DNA from 4 places in the Anaerobacillus alkaliphilus genome. Region 4 is predicted to be linked to each of the others. Evidence: predicted binding sites of a transcription regulator. Region 4 holds the regulator's gene; each other region holds the start of a gene.
The links. Region 4 encodes LexA, which represses DNA repair genes until DNA is damaged. Its sites were predicted from a motif close to CGAACATATGTTCG; they were not measured.
Positions count from the first base shown of each region.

Region 1: uvrB (excinuclease ABC subunit UvrB) is a predicted target of LexA. The motif match lies at 2,291-2,304, and genes of this name have one in related genera.
Region 2: DS745_RS15205 (Y-family DNA polymerase) is a predicted target of LexA. The motif match lies at 1,930-1,943, and genes of this name have one in related genera.
Region 3: ruvA (Holliday junction branch migration protein RuvA) is a predicted target of LexA. The motif match lies at 1,657-1,670, and genes of this name have one in related genera.

Region 1 covers NZ_QOUX01000032.1:118,416-122,637, forward strand. Annotated here, with positions in the region: gene DS745_RS09465 (PDZ domain-containing protein) at 1-277, shown strand, start outside; gene DS745_RS09470 (DUF2198 family protein) at 328-552, shown strand; gene DS745_RS09475 (MFS transporter) at 871-2,166, opposite strand; gene uvrB (excinuclease ABC subunit UvrB) at 2,419-4,222, shown strand, end outside.
Region 2 covers NZ_QOUX01000045.1:198,180-202,401, reverse strand. Annotated here, with positions in the region: gene DS745_RS15210 (hypothetical protein) at 46-333, opposite strand; gene DS745_RS15205 (Y-family DNA polymerase) at 594-1,856, opposite strand; gene DS745_RS15200 (TetR/AcrR family transcriptional regulator) at 1,994-2,563, opposite strand; gene DS745_RS15195 (SDR family NAD(P)-dependent oxidoreductase) at 2,648-3,436, opposite strand; T-box leader at 3,619-3,830, shown strand; gene proB (glutamate 5-kinase) at 3,880-4,222, shown strand, end outside.
Region 3 covers NZ_QOUX01000042.1:139,658-143,879, forward strand. Annotated here, with positions in the region: gene DS745_RS13565 (YhcN/YlaJ family sporulation lipoprotein) at 1-761, shown strand, start outside; gene DS745_RS13570 (BofC C-terminal domain-containing protein) at 935-1,543, shown strand; gene ruvA (Holliday junction branch migration protein RuvA) at 1,696-2,304, shown strand; gene ruvB (Holliday junction branch migration DNA helicase RuvB) at 2,438-3,436, shown strand; gene DS745_RS13585 (DUF2905 domain-containing protein) at 3,436-3,654, shown strand; gene queA (tRNA preQ1(34) S-adenosylmethionine ribosyltransferase-isomerase QueA) at 3,782-4,222, shown strand, end outside.
Region 4 covers NZ_QOUX01000046.1:204,596-208,817, forward strand. Annotated here, with positions in the region: gene tkt (transketolase) at 1-352, opposite strand, end outside; gene DS745_RS16205 (DUF896 domain-containing protein) at 470-712, opposite strand; gene DS745_RS16210 (YneB family resolvase-like protein) at 879-1,538, opposite strand; gene yneA (cell division suppressor protein YneA) at 1,504-1,842, opposite strand; gene lexA (transcriptional repressor LexA) at 2,000-2,623, shown strand; gene DS745_RS16225 (HD-GYP domain-containing protein) at 2,912-4,042, opposite strand.

The DNA of each region.
Region 1 (4,222 bases), on a different contig from region 4:
TGGACTCGTGATCTTAGGTGTCATTCCCCGTTCACCTGCTGAAAAAATGAAGGTGAACGTTGGAGAAGTTGTTACAAAGGTTAATGGAATTCGAGTCACATCACCGCAACAATTTTACGAAGCATTGCAGCATAACTCTGCTTTTTGTAAATTAGAAATTATTGATAGCCAAGGCGAAATCCGTTTTGCCCAAACGGCTTTATATGATGGCGAACATTATCAGATTGGCTTACTGTTCGTTCAACTAGAGCAGTTACCTCAGGAAAACGTAATCTAGGTGTAAGTATTTGCACCTGAAATTTAGCTGGAAGGAGCAGGAAAACTCGAATGCTCAATATATTTTTAGCGCTCATTCTTCCATTCATCATGATGCTATTCTTTACAAGAGTATCTTATAGCAAAGTAGGAGCGCTTGCAGTAACATTAATGGTTGTTATATTTGCGTTTAATGGCTTAGATCAGCCGATCCCCGTGATCGTTGCGGGTGCCATCTCGATAGCAGGCGGCTACATAGCTTCCCTTCGAATACAAAAGAAAAATCGTGGGGTGTAAAAACATTGAGTAACTTACTCAATGTTTTTTAATTTAGCAGGTTAGCCAGACTCGTTTGCGGACACCAGGGCCGTTATTTTAGCAAAAAACGTAATTCTAGAGCTCAAGCGGACTCAAAAGCGCTTATTTAGGTCATCTAGAGTGTTTCAGACCTGTTTTTAGTCAAATAGGGTCCACTGAGTCCGCGAAAATCGAAAAAAGCTCAAATTACATGAAATAAGCGCCCCTCTGTCCGCAAACCATCAATTCGTGAATTACTCATCCAAAAAGCAGCCCAACCACAAAAAAAGATAGTCGCCTAAGCGACTATCCTTCAAACTAACACTTAATTTCACAATTTCTCTTTGTATACCAGTTCCAACAAACCCATAAGCTCACAACATAGTATCCGATAAAGATATATAATGCTAAGTCAGCTGTGCCAGTTGTATCAATTGACCAACCAAAGATTTTCGGAATGAAGAATGCTCCATAAGCTGCAAACGCAGCGATTAATCCTAAAACAGGGGCAACTGATTTTTCGTTAAAGATAAACGGTACCATTCTAAATGTCGATCCATTGGCAATCCCTGTTGCTGCAAATAATATTAGGAACATGATCAAGAAGCCAGTGAAATTATGAGCCTGTAAGAAATACACAACACCACTGGTAGCAAGGATCATGCTGACAATTACCCAGAATGTTACTTTCGAACCACTGTTTACTTTATCAGATAACCAACCACCGAAAGGACGAATGGTTGCCCCAACGAAAGGTCCTAAGAAAGCAAATGATACGGCGTTAATCTCAGGAAATTCTGAACGAATGAGTAATGGAAATGCTGCTGCAAATCCGATGAACGAACCGAAGCACATAATGTACAACCAAGCCATTACCCATGTGTGCTTAAGCTTTAATACTGATAACTGTGCACCAATACTTTGTTTTACGACTGGTGGTTCATCCATGAAAAATAACACTAAGAAGAAAGCAACTATAATTGGAATAACCCAGATAAAGGCTGCGTTTTGAATATATACTTCTCTTCCGTCAGGCATAATTTGTGCGCCACCAATAAAAGCTCCGATAAAGCCAACCCCAATAATGATCGGAGTCACAAATTGTACAACCGATACCCCAAGGTTTCCGATCCCTACGTTAATCCCGTTTGCTGTACCTTTATTCTTTTTTGGGAAAAATGGATTTAATGTTGCAGTAGAAGAAGCTAAGTTACCTCCGCCCAATCCACAAAGTGCTGCTAATAATACCATCATCGAATATGGTGTTTCAGGGTTTTGTACGGCAAACCCGATCCCGATCGCTGGAATTAATAATACCCCAGTTGTTAATAAAGTTGTTTTCTTACCGCCTAAAATACTAGGTAAAAATGTATATACTAATCGAAGTGTTGCTCCTGTTAATCCAGGTAAAGCGGCTAGTGTGAATAATTCGCTCTTGGTAAAATTAAAACCGACATCATTTAAACGTACTGCTGTTACTGACCAAAGCTGCCATACGCAAAACGCTAAAATAAGTGCAAAAACTGAAATTCCTAAATTCTTATTGGCAATTTTCTTACCTTCCTTATCCCAGAACTGTTCGTTTTCTGGTGTCCAATTCAATAGCTTTGCCATTTGTCATTCCTCCGCTAATATAGTATCTAAAATAGTTTTTTATATAAACAATTGATCAATATTGTTTACTACGTCCTTAGTGTAGCATGCCCCCTTTTTGTCGAATGTGTTTTTTATCACAGGAGGAATATATGTTCGCAAACGATGTTTGAATATGATATGCTTGTGATATACTGAAAAAAGCGGATTTAATCATACTTTTCAAAGATACTAACTACATACATACGAAATTCGTTCACTAAAATTTCAAAAATGGAGGGGTCGACTTTGGAGCAATTTCAGCTTGTTTCAAAATATGAGCCACAAGGTGATCAGCCCAATGCAATAAGTGAATTAGTCCAGGGCATCAAAGATGGTAAGCAAATGCAAACCCTACTTGGTGCGACCGGAACTGGTAAAACATTTACGATTTCAAATGTCATTAAAGAAGTGAATAAACCAACCCTTGTCATTGCTCATAACAAAACCCTAGCAGGACAGCTCTATAGTGAGTTTAAACAGTTTTTTCCAGAAAATGCGGTAGAATACTTTGTCTCTTATTATGATTACTATCAACCAGAGGCTTACATCGCTCACTCTGATACGTATATCGAAAAAGATGCCAGTATTAACGATGAAATAGATAAGCTACGTCACTCTGCTACTAGTTCGTTGTTTGAGCGGCAAGATGTCATTATCATCGCCAGTGTTTCGTGTATTTACGGTTTAGGGTCGCCAGAAGAATATCGTGATCTTGTCGTTTCCTTACGTACGGGAATGGAAAAAGATCGAAATCAACTTTTACGTGATTTAGTGGATATTCAATACGATCGCAATGACATCAATTTTACACGCGGTACGTTCCGTGTTCGCGGAGATGTCGTGGAGATTTTTCCTGCCTCCAAAGATGAGCATTGTATTCGTGTCGAGTTTTTTGGTGATGAAATTGATCGGATGACTGAAGTCGATGCTCTCACTGGAGAAATATTGGGTGAGCGAAACCATATTGCGATTTTTCCGGCATCCCACTTCGTTACTCGTGAAGAGAAGCTGAAAAAAGCCGTCGTTCAAATAGAAGCGGAATTAGTAGAACGACTGAAAGAACTCAATGAAAATGGCAAGTTGCTAGAAGCACAACGACTTGAACAACGCACTCGCTATGACATCGAGATGATGATGGAAATGGGTTACTGTAACGGAATTGAGAACTACTCTAGACATTTAACATTACGTGAACCTGGTGCCACTCCTTACACGTTGCTTGACTTCTTTCCTGAAGATTTCCTGATTGTTGTCGATGAGTCCCATGTTACCTTACCACAGGTTCGCGGGATGTTTAATGGTGATCAAGCACGGAAACAAGTCTTAGTTGATCATGGTTTCCGTCTACCGTCTGCAAAGGACAACCGTCCGTTACGCTTTGAAGAATTTGAGAAAAAAATGAAACAAGCGATTTTCGTTTCAGCCACGCCAGGACCTTATGAGTTAGAGCACACGCCAAAAATGGTTGAACAAATCATCCGTCCGACTGGATTAATTGATCCAACGATTGATATCCGACCTATACACGGGCAAATTGATGATTTAATTGGTGAAATTCGCGATCGCTCCGAAAAAAATGAGCGTGTCCTCGTAACGACGTTAACGAAGAAAATGTCAGAGGATTTAACCGATTATCTAAAAGAGTTGGGGATCAAGGTCCGTTACTTACATTCAGAAATTAAAACGTTAGAACGAATTGAAATTATCCGTCAACTACGTATGGGCACGTTTGATGTTCTGATTGGTATCAATCTTCTTCGTGAAGGTTTAGATATCCCAGAAGTTTCGTTGGTTGCGATCTTAGATGCGGACAAAGAAGGATTTTTACGGTCAGAACGCTCGTTAATCCAAACGATTGGTCGTGCGGCTCGTAATTCCTCAGGTCACGTAATTATGTATGCGGATAAAATAACGAACTCGATGGATATTGCGATCAAAGAGACCAATCGCCGTCGAGCGATTCAAGAAGAATACAATCGTGTACACGGAATTGTGCCGACAACGATCCAAAAGGCAATTCCAGACCTTATTAAAG
Region 2 (4,222 bases), on a different contig from region 4:
AGGATTGGTGAAAACAAGTATTATAAGTGGCTTAACCGACCACTCTTATTTAAAAATTTCTGTATGCTCTTTTTTAATTTTTGCAAGAATATCTTCTACTGTTTTGTATTCTTGCCCAACGCGATAGCTCTCAATGCTTCGTAAAGAACAACTACAATCAGGATTACCTTGAAGAATTTGAACTATTTCCTCATCATCACATTCTATTTCTTCGAACATATTTCCTTCACAGTTACAATCACTGTTTGCAAATTTTTCATAAATAACAAAAAAGTCGTCTTTTGTTTCCTCTGTGAAAAATTCTGTTGTCTCAATCAAATCTTGAACAATCACGCCTTCACTTCCCATTCTTGTTTTTTAAATACCTTTTTGCATCCTTACTATAACATCTTTTCTAAGTAAATGAAGTAAACAAATTGTGAAGAATGTTTTACAAAATTCCGAACAAATTTAAAGTTATTCGATTTAATGAATTTCATCAGTCATTAGTATCGTAGGTGGTTATAAATTCAATCAATTGTAATGTCTATTATATTTTCTATAGGGACGACATATGACTTGTTCTACGATCTTTAATAATTTCCCCCTACCCCTTATGCTTTATGTCCACCAACAAGCTTGCTACGATGCTTCGCTGTCCCAGCTTTCGTATAGGATACTGCTCGAAGTAGCTTATCTGAACCATGCTTCTCCCTAATAAAGTCCATAATATAGCCAAGATCTCTTTGACGAGGTTTATTAGGATTGAGGAAACTAAGCTGAATTTGGTCATCACTAACTACATTTGAAAGAGCGATTGAAATACTTCGAACTGTTTCCCCACGATAATATCGACCAAATAGTTGTAAACAAGCGTCATAAATCTCAAGCGTAATATTTGTGGCTGTTTGCAATGTTGTCGATCTATGGAAGCCTCCGCCTGCTTCATCCTTGCTATAACCGATACCTAGACTGATCGTTCTTCCTGCTTTTGTAGCTGTTCTCGCACGCCTTGCGACTTCTTCACACATTTCTAATATGACATGCTTAATTTCTTCCAGGTCTTGATAATCGCGTAATAAAATTTGGCTTTTCCCAAAGCTGATTTGGCCCTCCACAATCGGTGCACCTAAATCTGAAAGGTCAACCCCATGAGCATGATAATAAAGCTGATTCCCCATAATTCCAAAGTTTTTTTCAAGTAATGATAACGGAGCTTCTGCCAATTGACCGATTGAAAAAATTCCTAATTTATTTAATCGTTTCTCCATTCTTGACCCAATCCCCCACATTTCACGTAACGGAGATACAGGCCAAAGCTTTTTCTTCACATCACTGTAACCCCACTCTGCAATACCTGCTTTTTTAGCTTCTAGATCAAGGCAAACTTTTGACAGTAGCATGTTAGGGCCAATTCCAATGGAACAACTTAATCCAAACTCAGCTAGCATATCTTCTCTAATCCGCTGTGCGAGCTGCCAGGCACTTCCCCAAAGCCGCGTTGTTCCTTTCACATCAAGAAAACTTTCATCAACGCTATATGTATGGATAGATTCTAGAGGAACGTATTGATTAAAAAATGATGTTAACCTAGTCGAAACTTGCAAATATGTTGACATTTGAGCATTGACAATTTTAATTCGAGGGTCTTTTGGAATTTCAAAAAGACGATTTCCTGTTTTAATTCCAAAATCAGATTTTAACCTAGGTGTTGCAGCTAAAACGATGCTTCCATCCCGTTCCGTATCTCCAACTACAGCCAGATAAGCTGTTAACGGATCTAAACCTAGAAGAAGAGCTGAACAACTAGCATAAAAACTTTTCATATCAATACAGAATATCGTCCTTGCTGGTAATGACGGATAATCAATTCGCATTTCTCTTCCTCCTTTACAAATACGCTAATAAACCAAAAGAGAACGTACATTCTTATTATAATCTAAATTATAACGAATATACGTTCTCTTTTCAATTTGAAAAAAATGGGACTGAGCATCTACCCCAATCCCATCAGTTACGTTGTTGCTCCAATCCCGTTAAACAAAATTTCTAAAACCGTTTCCCCCCACTCTTTCTCGTGTTTTTTCATCACATTTGGAACTTGGATGGCATTAAAGATCATACTAGCAATTACTACTGTTTCTAGATCAACTCGAATCTGTTTAGCAGCTTTCCCTTCCTCGATAAGCTGGCTCATTCTCTCATAAAGAAACTCATGGTCACGCTTTAAATTAATTAACGATGCTTCCACTTTTGAAGAATGCTCAGGATCAATAAACGGAATAATGAGTGCGATTTGATGCAATTGCGAGTATTTCAGAAAGATTTTCACCATATCCCTCAATTGAGTGATAGCATCACTTTGTTCAATCTTTTGACACTCTTCAATAATTGTATCTAAAATATACACCAAATAGTCTGTAATTAGCTCCTCTTTACTAGCATAATATTCATACAACGTACTTCTACCGATCCTAAGCCGCTCTGAAAGAGCTTTTAAGTGAAACCCACGATAGCCTTGTTCAATTAATAGTGATTCTGTAGCTGAAAAAAGCACTGCTTTTTCAACCTTTTTCTTAGCCATTATATATCCACCTTTAACTAACATTTTTTTACATTATATACTACCCTTTGTTTTAAAGACAAAAGATATAACTTCAAAAAAGGCTTATTTTTGGCTAAGCTTCTTTCCTGCAAACTTCTCAACTAGTCCTGGAAATAGCTGATAAAGAGTTGTTCCAACTCCCATCCAATTAGGTAAATTAAGTTCTCGTTTAGGCTTGTCTACGAGTTGGAGGATTTTTTGTGAAACAAAAGCCGGGTCCAGCATAAATCTTTCAACATTTTTCGTATAGTTTCCTGTCAAATCAGCACGGTCAAAAAAAGGTGTTTTGATCGGTCCGGGATTAACAGAGCTAACGAAAATATTCGTATCCGCTAACTCCATTCGAAGACTGTTTGAAATAGCTAAAACTGCATGCTTCGTCGCAGAATAAACACTAGATTTCGGTGTGGCTAGCTTACCAGCTTGTGAAGCTATATTAATAATGTGACCTGTATTTTCCTTAAGCATGTTAGGAAGTGCTGCTTTAGTACAAGAAATAAGCCCAAAAACATTCACAGCAAACATACCTTCAATATCTTCTGTTTTGGCTTCAAGGAACGTATCAAAAATCGCATATCCGGCATTATTAATTAAGACATCAATTTTCTGATATTTTTCTAGAATTTGCGCAAAGACATCGGAGACCTCTTTATTATTCGTAACATCTAGTGTGTAGTAGGGCGCCTCAATACCGGTTGTTTTTATAATTTCATCACTTGCTTGTTGTAGCTTATTTGTCGAGCGTGCTAATAGAATGGGTATTCCACCTTTTCTGGCAACATCTTTCGCTAATGTTAAACCAATCCCACTTGAAGCACCTGTAATTACAATAATCTTATTGTTCACTTTCATTATCCCTCCGACTCTTTGTCCATTAAAAAGATGTTTCAACTATACCAAACTTCTTTCTAAATTTTAAATATAATGGCCTTTACTTCAGTATTGAAGTTTATTATAATTCATATCCGTAAAGCTTAGCTAAAAAAGTATTGACAGTGTCATACGAATATCAGATAATTAGAAAAACTTACTCGGTTAAAGTGTTGAAAGGGACTAGTAAATAACGTTTTCGCGAAAGAGAGTGGAATTCACCGGCTGAGAGATTCCATCGCCATAAAACCTATTGAACCTGCCCTAGAGCTGTTAGGCCAAAACCTAACCGTTACCAGCGTTAATGGTATTGAGAGGACATCTTTTTAGATGTCAATGAAGGTGGTACCGCGGATATAACTCTTCCGTCCTTTTTAAGGATGGAGGAGTTTTTTTATTTATCTAACAAAAATGAGGGATTAATTATGAGTAAGCAACGAATTGTTGTCAAAATTGGCAGTAGCTCATTAACAAATAATAAAGGTGGCTTATGCAGAGAAAAACTGATCGAACACGCCAATGCATTAGCAAGGCTTAAACAACTAGGTCATGAAGTGATTTTAATTTCATCAGGAGCTGTAGCTGCTGGTTTCACCAAGCTTGGTTATCCTTCAAGACCAGTGACAATTGCAGGAAAGCAAGCAGCTGCAGCAGTAGGGCAAGGGTTGCTGATGCAAGGATATGAAGAAGCATTTAGCCAACATAGCATCGTTGTAGCACAACTGCTGTTGACCCGGAACGACTTTTTAAGTCAGGAACAATACAGCA
Region 3 (4,222 bases), on a different contig from region 4:
GCTGGCAAGGTGAAACAGGTTATACTGGTGGAACTCGAGGGTTAGGAGCAGGTTTAGGTATGAGAGGACATACAGGCTTAGGTGTTGGTAACCGAGCTGGTATGACAGGTGCTGGTCATGGACAAGCGTTCGGTGCTGGTGACCAACGTGGAGCTGGTATTGTAGGTAATCGACCAGGATATGTTGACGACCGTGGAATCCTAAGAGAACGTGCAGGAAATAGAGCAGGATTTGGTGGTTTAGGCCACGCAGGAAGAACAAACATGGGTCAACATGGGACAGGTACACAAGGCCTTGGTAGACAAGGTATGCATGGAACACAGGGCACACATGGTTTTGGTAGAAATGGTGCCAATGGTCGTGCTGGTGATCGAGTAGTACCAGGAACTGGAATGAGTGAATTCGCTTACCCAGACGGGTATGATAAGACAACTGTTAGAGATTACACAACTCGACTTGCGGATGTGGAAAATGTGAACGACTCACGCGTAATCGTTCATGGTAACAGAGTATTAGTTGGTGTTGATGCTGATCGTCAAAATGCACAACGTGCAGAACAGGATATTCGTCAAAGGCTAAGAGGAATGACAGGAGACCGTGAAGTTATCGTAGTAACTGAACGAGATCGTTATAATCAAATTCGAACTGCTGACGATAGACTTCGTGCAGGGGAACCTTTTGAAGAGGTTGGAGCAACAATTAATGACATGTTCCATGATTTTGGAAGAGCTATTCAACGTCCGTTTGAACGTTCTAGATAAAACTAATTAAATATTCAAAGAGGCTAGATGGCTAGCCTCTTTGTTTTTTATTTATCGAATGTCTGTAAAAAATAGGATAAATGGATAAAATTCTTTGTGATTGGCGATAATATTCATAGCCATGCATAAAGTTTTTTTATTATGGACTATTGTAAGTGGTGGTGGTTATACTTATGAAGTTGTTGTTAGGAAAACGCAAGTTATTGGGACTAATAATAATCATGTTAATTAGTAGTAGTTTTTTGTTTATATATGGAAACCATCAATCTAAAACTCAAACGACTGCCTTCGATATTCCCATCATGAGGGAAACAAATAAAGGCAAAATTGTAACTACAGTGCAGGTAATGGCCAAGCCATATCAAGTCATGGGTCCTAAAAGTGTTCAGGTAATCTTAGAGAGAATTTATCTTGATGGAGAAATTAGTGAAGAGATTGTTGAAGAAACAATTTTATCTATGGAAGATTTTTGGGCAGAGTACGCTGATTGGAATTTAATTGATCAAGATGAAGCTAAGGTTGTATTTCAACAGAAAGTTGACGACATATCTCCACTATTAAAAATTAATGGTTATTTCGGTATATCAGAGGATGGTATCCTAAATATTTATGAAGGGAAACCGTCAGATGAAAAAGTGATCCAGTCGTTTTTTCAAATAAATATGAAAAAACTTAAAAGTCATCAACAACAAGAGCTAGAAAATGGTATACCAGTATTGTCTAGAGATCGTTATGAAGAAGTCCTAAAAATGTACAAGAAGTATGCAAAACATGAGATGTAATAATAAGGAAGGCTGACTTAACAGTGTTGGATACACGTAAGTCAGCCTTATTTCTAATTAGGACATCCTTAATATCTTGTCCAGATAGACATTTATGGTAAAATGAATAAATAGAAATAGATGTTCGGCTTTTAAGGAGAGGAGAGGTTTTTGTGATAGAGTTTGTAAAAGGTTTTGTAAACTATATTGATCCACAATATATCGTTATTGAGGTTAATGGGATTGGATACCAAATAATTTGTGCCAATCCATTCGCCTATAATGTCGATCACTCGTCAGAAATAACAGTGTATACGTATCAGTATGTTAGAGAAGATGCATTGAAGTTATACGGGTTCCGTTCTAGAGATGAACGAGCTTTGTTTGAGAAGTTATTAAACGTATCGGGCATAGGTCCTAAGGGAGCTCTAGCTATATTAGCAACTGGACAGCCACAACAGGTAGTAAATGCTATTGAAGAAGAAAACGAAGCGTTTTTAACAAAGTTCCCTGGAGTTGGGAAAAAGACAGCTCGTCAAATGATCTTGGACTTGAAGGGTAAATTAGCTGATTTTATGCCAAGTTTAGTAGGTCCATTATATGAGTTGAAGACTGAAGCAAAGGAAAAATATCCACGAGAATTAGAAGACGCAATCGAGGCTCTTCAAGCCCTAGGCTATGTAGAGAGAGAGATTAAAAAAATTGCTCCTAAATTGGCTGAGGAACAGTTGTCTACGGATCAATATATAAAAAAGGCACTACAATTACTACTGAAATTATAAGAGCAATACTTATTAAATTAGTTTTGAATTTCAATATTTTGTGTAAAAATCGGCTTTTGGGATTTTTACGAAAGCAACAAACTTTGCGTAAACAGCCAATTATAAAGTAGTTGTTTTCTCAGGAGGTTAAATTATGGAAGAGAGAATGGTTTCAGCTGAGGTGCAACAGGAAGAAGAAAGTCTTGAAAACCAACTTAGACCTCAATTTCTTACTCAATATATTGGGCAAGAAAAAGTAAAAAATAATTTAAAGGTGTTTATTGAAGCGGCTAAGATTAGAAACGAAGCTTTAGACCATGTGTTGTTGTACGGGCCCCCTGGGTTAGGGAAAACCACACTCGCAACAATAATCGCTCACGAAATGAACGTGCAAATCCGAACTACTTCCGGACCTGCCATTGAAAGGCCAGGGGATTTAGCGGCAATATTGACTGCTTTAGAGCCTGGGGATGTATTGTTCATAGACGAGATTCACCGATTAAATCGTGTGGTTGAAGAAGTGCTTTATCCAGCTATGGAAGATTTTTGCTTAGATATTGTCATCGGAAAAGGTCCGACGGCTAGGTCTGTTCGTTTAGATTTACCACCATTTACCTTAGTAGGAGCAACAACAAGAGCTGGACTTTTATCCTCGCCATTACGTGATCGTTTTGGTGTGTTATCACGTTTAGAGTATTATACGAATGATGAACTCAGGAACATAGTCACAAGAACTGCTGAGGTCTATCAAGTTGAGATTGAGGATCAAGCCAGTATAGAAATAGCAAGACGTTCACGTGGCACACCGCGAATTGCTAATCGGCTTTTAAGAAGAGTACGTGATTTTGCGCAGGTTAAAGGCACGGGAACAATTGATGTTGAATTAGCTGTCAACGCCTTAGAAAGGCTACAAGTCGATCCACTTGGATTGGATCATATTGACCACAAACTCCTTAAAGGAATTATTGATAAATTTCGCGGAGGGCCTGTCGGGTTAGATACAATAGCAGCTACAATTGGTGAAGAGTCACATACGATTGAAGATGTTTATGAACCATATTTATTACAAATTGGTTTTTTACAACGGACTCCTAGGGGCAGAATGGTAACGTATAAAGTATACGAACATTTTAAAATGGAGGTTCCAGAATAATGCCAAATATACCAAAATTGCTGATAACATTAGGAATTGTCTTAATTATATTCGGAGCATTATGGCAAGTAGGTGGAAAATACATTTCCTTAGGCAAGTTGCCAGGAGATATTTTTGTAAAAAAAGGAAATACAACATTTTATTTTCCTATTGTCACTTCAATTGTTTTAAGTATAGTAATATCGTTAATCCTATATATAGTCGGCCGTTTCCGGTAAATATTTACTTGTCATTATTCTATAGCTTATGTATGCTTATATAGTTTCGGGTAGAAAATGTAGAATAATGTCCTTTTAAAAGTATGTTGCTACCGTTAAGTATTTATAGAAAAAGGTGAACTAATAGATGGAAGTAAAAGATTTTGATTTTGATTTACCTGAAGAACTTATTGCTCAAACACCATTAAAAGATCGAACTGCATCAAAACTAATGGTGTTACACTCAAAAACAGGTGAAATAATGCACAGAACTTTCTCAGATGTCCTCGAGTATTTAAACGAGGGAGATTGTCTTGTCTTAAATGATACAAGAGTGTTACCAGCAAGGTTATATGGTGTTAAAGAAGATACTGGGGCGAATATTGAATTTTTGTTGCTCAAGCAATTGGAGAATGACCAATGGGAAACTCTAGTAAAACCTGCAAAGCGAGTGAAAAAAGGGGCTATCATATCTTTTGGTGATGGGCGTCTTAAAGGCACATGTATTGAGGAATTGGATCATGGAGGACGAATTATTGAATTTCAATATGAAGGCATCTTTCATGAGATTCTAGACTCTCTTGGTGAA
Region 4 (4,222 bases):
GAGGACCAGTTGTCGCATCTACACCTGGAGTATGACCATACTCAGGATGTCCAGGAGTTCTACTCCCCCATTGGCGAAAGCTTTGTAAATCTTCTAGAGTAAGGTCGTACCCAGAAAGATGTAATAAACTATACAAAAGCATTGAACCGTGTCCTGCTGATAAAACAAAACGGTCTCTATTAAACCAATTAGGATTACTAGGGTTATGATTCATATACTTGGCAAAAAGTGCATAAGCCATCGGAGCAGCACCCATAGGCATCCCTGGGTGACCAGAGTTTGCTTTTTCAATAGAGTCAATTGATAATGTACGTATCGTATTAATTGCTAATTCATCAACGTGAACCGTCATAATAAGATCTTCCTTTCTCTTCCTCATTTAACATTATTCGTTTTTCATCATATACCTCTTTTATAAAATTAACAAGGATATCTATGGTAAAAACGGTGAATTTTTGTCGACTATTTACTAATGAGTTAATTTACGATCAATTGTTTGTTTACTTTCTTTTAATTTATCCGGTGTTACATCATTACCTTCCTCATCAACTACTTTAATTGAATGTAATTGACTGCTAAATGAAGATCGAAACGTTTGAATGTATTCCTGTCGCAGTTGCTGCTGTTCTTGCTTTTCTTCCATTGTAATACTTCCTGCTTTTGCTTTTTTTGAAAGCTCGTTAATCCGCTTTATTTTTTCACTTGATAACATTTTACTAATCCTCCATCTATTGTTTAGACCTATAGTAAAATTTACAGTAACAAACCAACGTTTTCAACCTTTCTGATTAGTTTGTTCGTAAGTTCCATCGAATATTATATTTTTAAGAAAGAAAAAAAGCCTTAAGAGATTAATCTAAGACTTTATATGTGATTCTTTATTTTGGCGAGACCTTTGTATCCTCAGCGTTTATATATTCCTGGTAGCGACGATGAACAGTAGCTTTCGAAACGTCATACCCAAAGCCCCTTAGAGTAGCTGCAATTTCTCTAAATGTCAGTTTCATCGTTTTTAAGCGAATAATCTCCTCCAATGGAATTTCTTTCTTTAAACGGCCTCCTACATGTACATCACCTAGGTTTTCACTGGGATTATAGCCATTTTCAATCGCCTTCTTCATTCCACGTTTAATTTTAATATTGTGAAGCTTTCTTTGATATTCTTCTACAATACTAACAATATTAAGAACTAAAGTATCAGTTTCTGACAGTTTCAACTCACCTTTATCATTGATTGTTCGAATTTTAACTTGATACTTTACTAACTGATGAACGAGGGCTATCTTTGTATTTCCCCTCCCTAATCTGGTGTCATCCTGAATTAGTAATACCTCTGCTTTTTTATCCTTAAAATCCTCTAACAATTCAAAGATGCCTTCTCTCTCTATTTCGTAACCACTAGCTTTTTCCTCTATTACTTTATAGATAGGAAAGCCATTTTCTTCAGCTAAATGGATCAATTCTTCCTTCTGTCTAGATAAAGAAGAAGATTGTGCTTCTTTATTAGTACTTACTCGACAATAAATAATCGCCTTCATTTCTAACGAATTCCTCCTTTCTTTTTAACTGAGGAACAAGAAGAATTTGACCAGGATAGATATGATCACTCGTAAGATTGTTTTCTCTCTTTAATATAGTTATGTAGGAAAGGATAGACATTCCTTCTGTATGTTTACTTGCTATAGACCAAAGTGTGTCACCAGATAAGACTTCCACTTCTATTAATTCTTCAAATTCAGGCTGTGCAGAAACACTCACAGACATTAAAAGATAGATGATTAACACTACAAATATAGCCACATAGCTTATATCTTGAAATGAAATTTTTTGAATTTTAAACATTATAAACACTCACTTCCATAAATAAGAATATTTGTTCTCTATTATAATAAAACAGAACACTCGTTCTAGTCAATAGTTTTTAGAACTTATGTTTGCATATTTGAAGAGAGTACAGTATAATTTATGGTAAAGATAAGATAAAATGGGGTGCTACATAATGAATAAGGTATCGAAGCGTCAGCAAGAAATACTAGATTACATAAAAGATGAAGTTCGCAAAAAGGGATATCCACCATCGGTGCGAGAAATTGGTGAAGCAGTAGGATTAGCATCTAGCTCCACTGTTCACGGACACTTATCTCGACTCGAGAAAAAGGGGTTTATTCGAAGAGACCCCACAAAACCAAGAGCAATTGAGATATTAGATTTAAAATTAGATGAATTTGAACCTACTTCTCCGAATACTACCTATGCTCCGATTATCGGTAAAGTTACTGCCGGTGAGCCTATAACTGCCTACGAAAATATAGAAGATTATCTGCCACTTCCAGAGAAATTCGTTGGCGATGACAAAGTGTTCGTCCTTGTCATTCAAGGTGATAGTATGATTGAAGCCGGTATCTTTGATAAAGATATGGTTATCGTAAGACAGCAACAAACTGCCAACAATGGTGATATCGTTGTAGCTATGACAGAAGAAGATGAGGCGACGGTTAAACGCTTTTTCAAAGAGAAAGACTTTATTAGACTTCAGCCTGAGAATTCTTCAATGGAACCTATTATTCTACAAAACTGCGCAATCTTAGGAAAAGTTATTGGTGTTTTTCGTTCAGTACATTAAATACGGTACCTTCATTATTAATAGCAGAAGAATCAACTTAGGTTGGTTCTTTTTTAGTGTACATGGAAAAAAGCACTTGCCCCTAAAGGCAAATGCTCGTGACTTATCAACCACTATTAATATATCCAAATAGATATCATTTCATACTAATAAGTTAGCTTAAGTATAATATTAGTACATTCTTTTATAACTATAGTTAAGTTAATTTTAAGATGGAAAATACCATTCACTTGGGATATTACAATACTTAAAAATGCCACCAGTGACTAACCCCTTTTGTTGTACCAGCTATCTTTTATTCATGACTTCTAAATAACTAATTTCATTCTTTGCTTCTAATGAAACATTCTGATGATAGTAAGTAACTAGTGACGGATAAATTTCAAGAAAAACCTCATGTAAAATAGGGTCAAACTGTGTATTCATAGCCTCGATAATGATATCCTTGGCTTCTTCTAATGTAAAAGCATTTCTATAGGATCGAGTAGTAGTAATTGCATCAAAGGTATCGGCAAGTGCAATAATTCTTGAATGTAACGGAATGTCATCTTGACTAATCCCCCTTGGATAGCCTTTTCCATCGTACCTTTCATGGTGATACAATATATCACTGACAATTTCGTTTGGATATTCTAGTTCTTTTGCTAAATTAGCACCGAATTCAGAGTGTTTTTGAATCGTTTTATACTCTTCCAAAGTAAGCTTTCCATTTTTCGTTAGTATATCATTAGGAATATATACTTTTCCGATATCATGAATAAGAGAACTAATTCGCAATAAATCTAAATCTACTTTATAGCCTTTTTTCTTCATGTTACTACCAATAATCATTGCGTAATCAGATACACGAATTGAATGACCTCGTGTATACATATCTTTTGTTTCGATTGCTAATATAAGGGTTTTCACTGTCTTATCAAACATGTACGCTTGCTTAGAACTATCTACAATCATATTTACAAAAACACCGAGAACGACAATATAACAAATAATGTACGAAAGCTCAGTGACGATTTCAAATAAAAAACGTTGATCATAATAGCCAGCCATAGAATTTAAACTAAAGTGGATCAAAATTGAAGCAACACTGGTTCCATAAAAAACGTTACGATTTTTAAATAGCGTAGCAAATAACGGTAAGAAAATAACTGCAATCTGGTTAGCGAAAGGAGTAAACCATGTCAGAGCAACAATCACTACGCACATATTTATAAAGAGGAGATACCTTTGTATCATCGGTGAAAATTTGCGATAGATGAGAGTGAATGGTAAATACCCAAGTAACATAATACTTAGTAACTGATAATAAATGATATCAAAAGAGCCAACCCAAATGGTATATATGGCTGTTAAACTAATGGAACTTCCGATACAAATCATCCATAGCTTCTTTATAAACAGATTTATGTCTAGACTCATTGATGTTCACCTACATTTCACAAGGATAGTTATTTCGGGATAAAAAAAGACGAACCGAAAAAATGTTTGGTTCATCTCTTTTCTCTTTCGAAAGATGTTTTTCTACTTCCCCATAACTTCATCTATCAAAATTATAATGCAAAATGTGACAAACTTCTATATATTTTGACAAAAACTCCA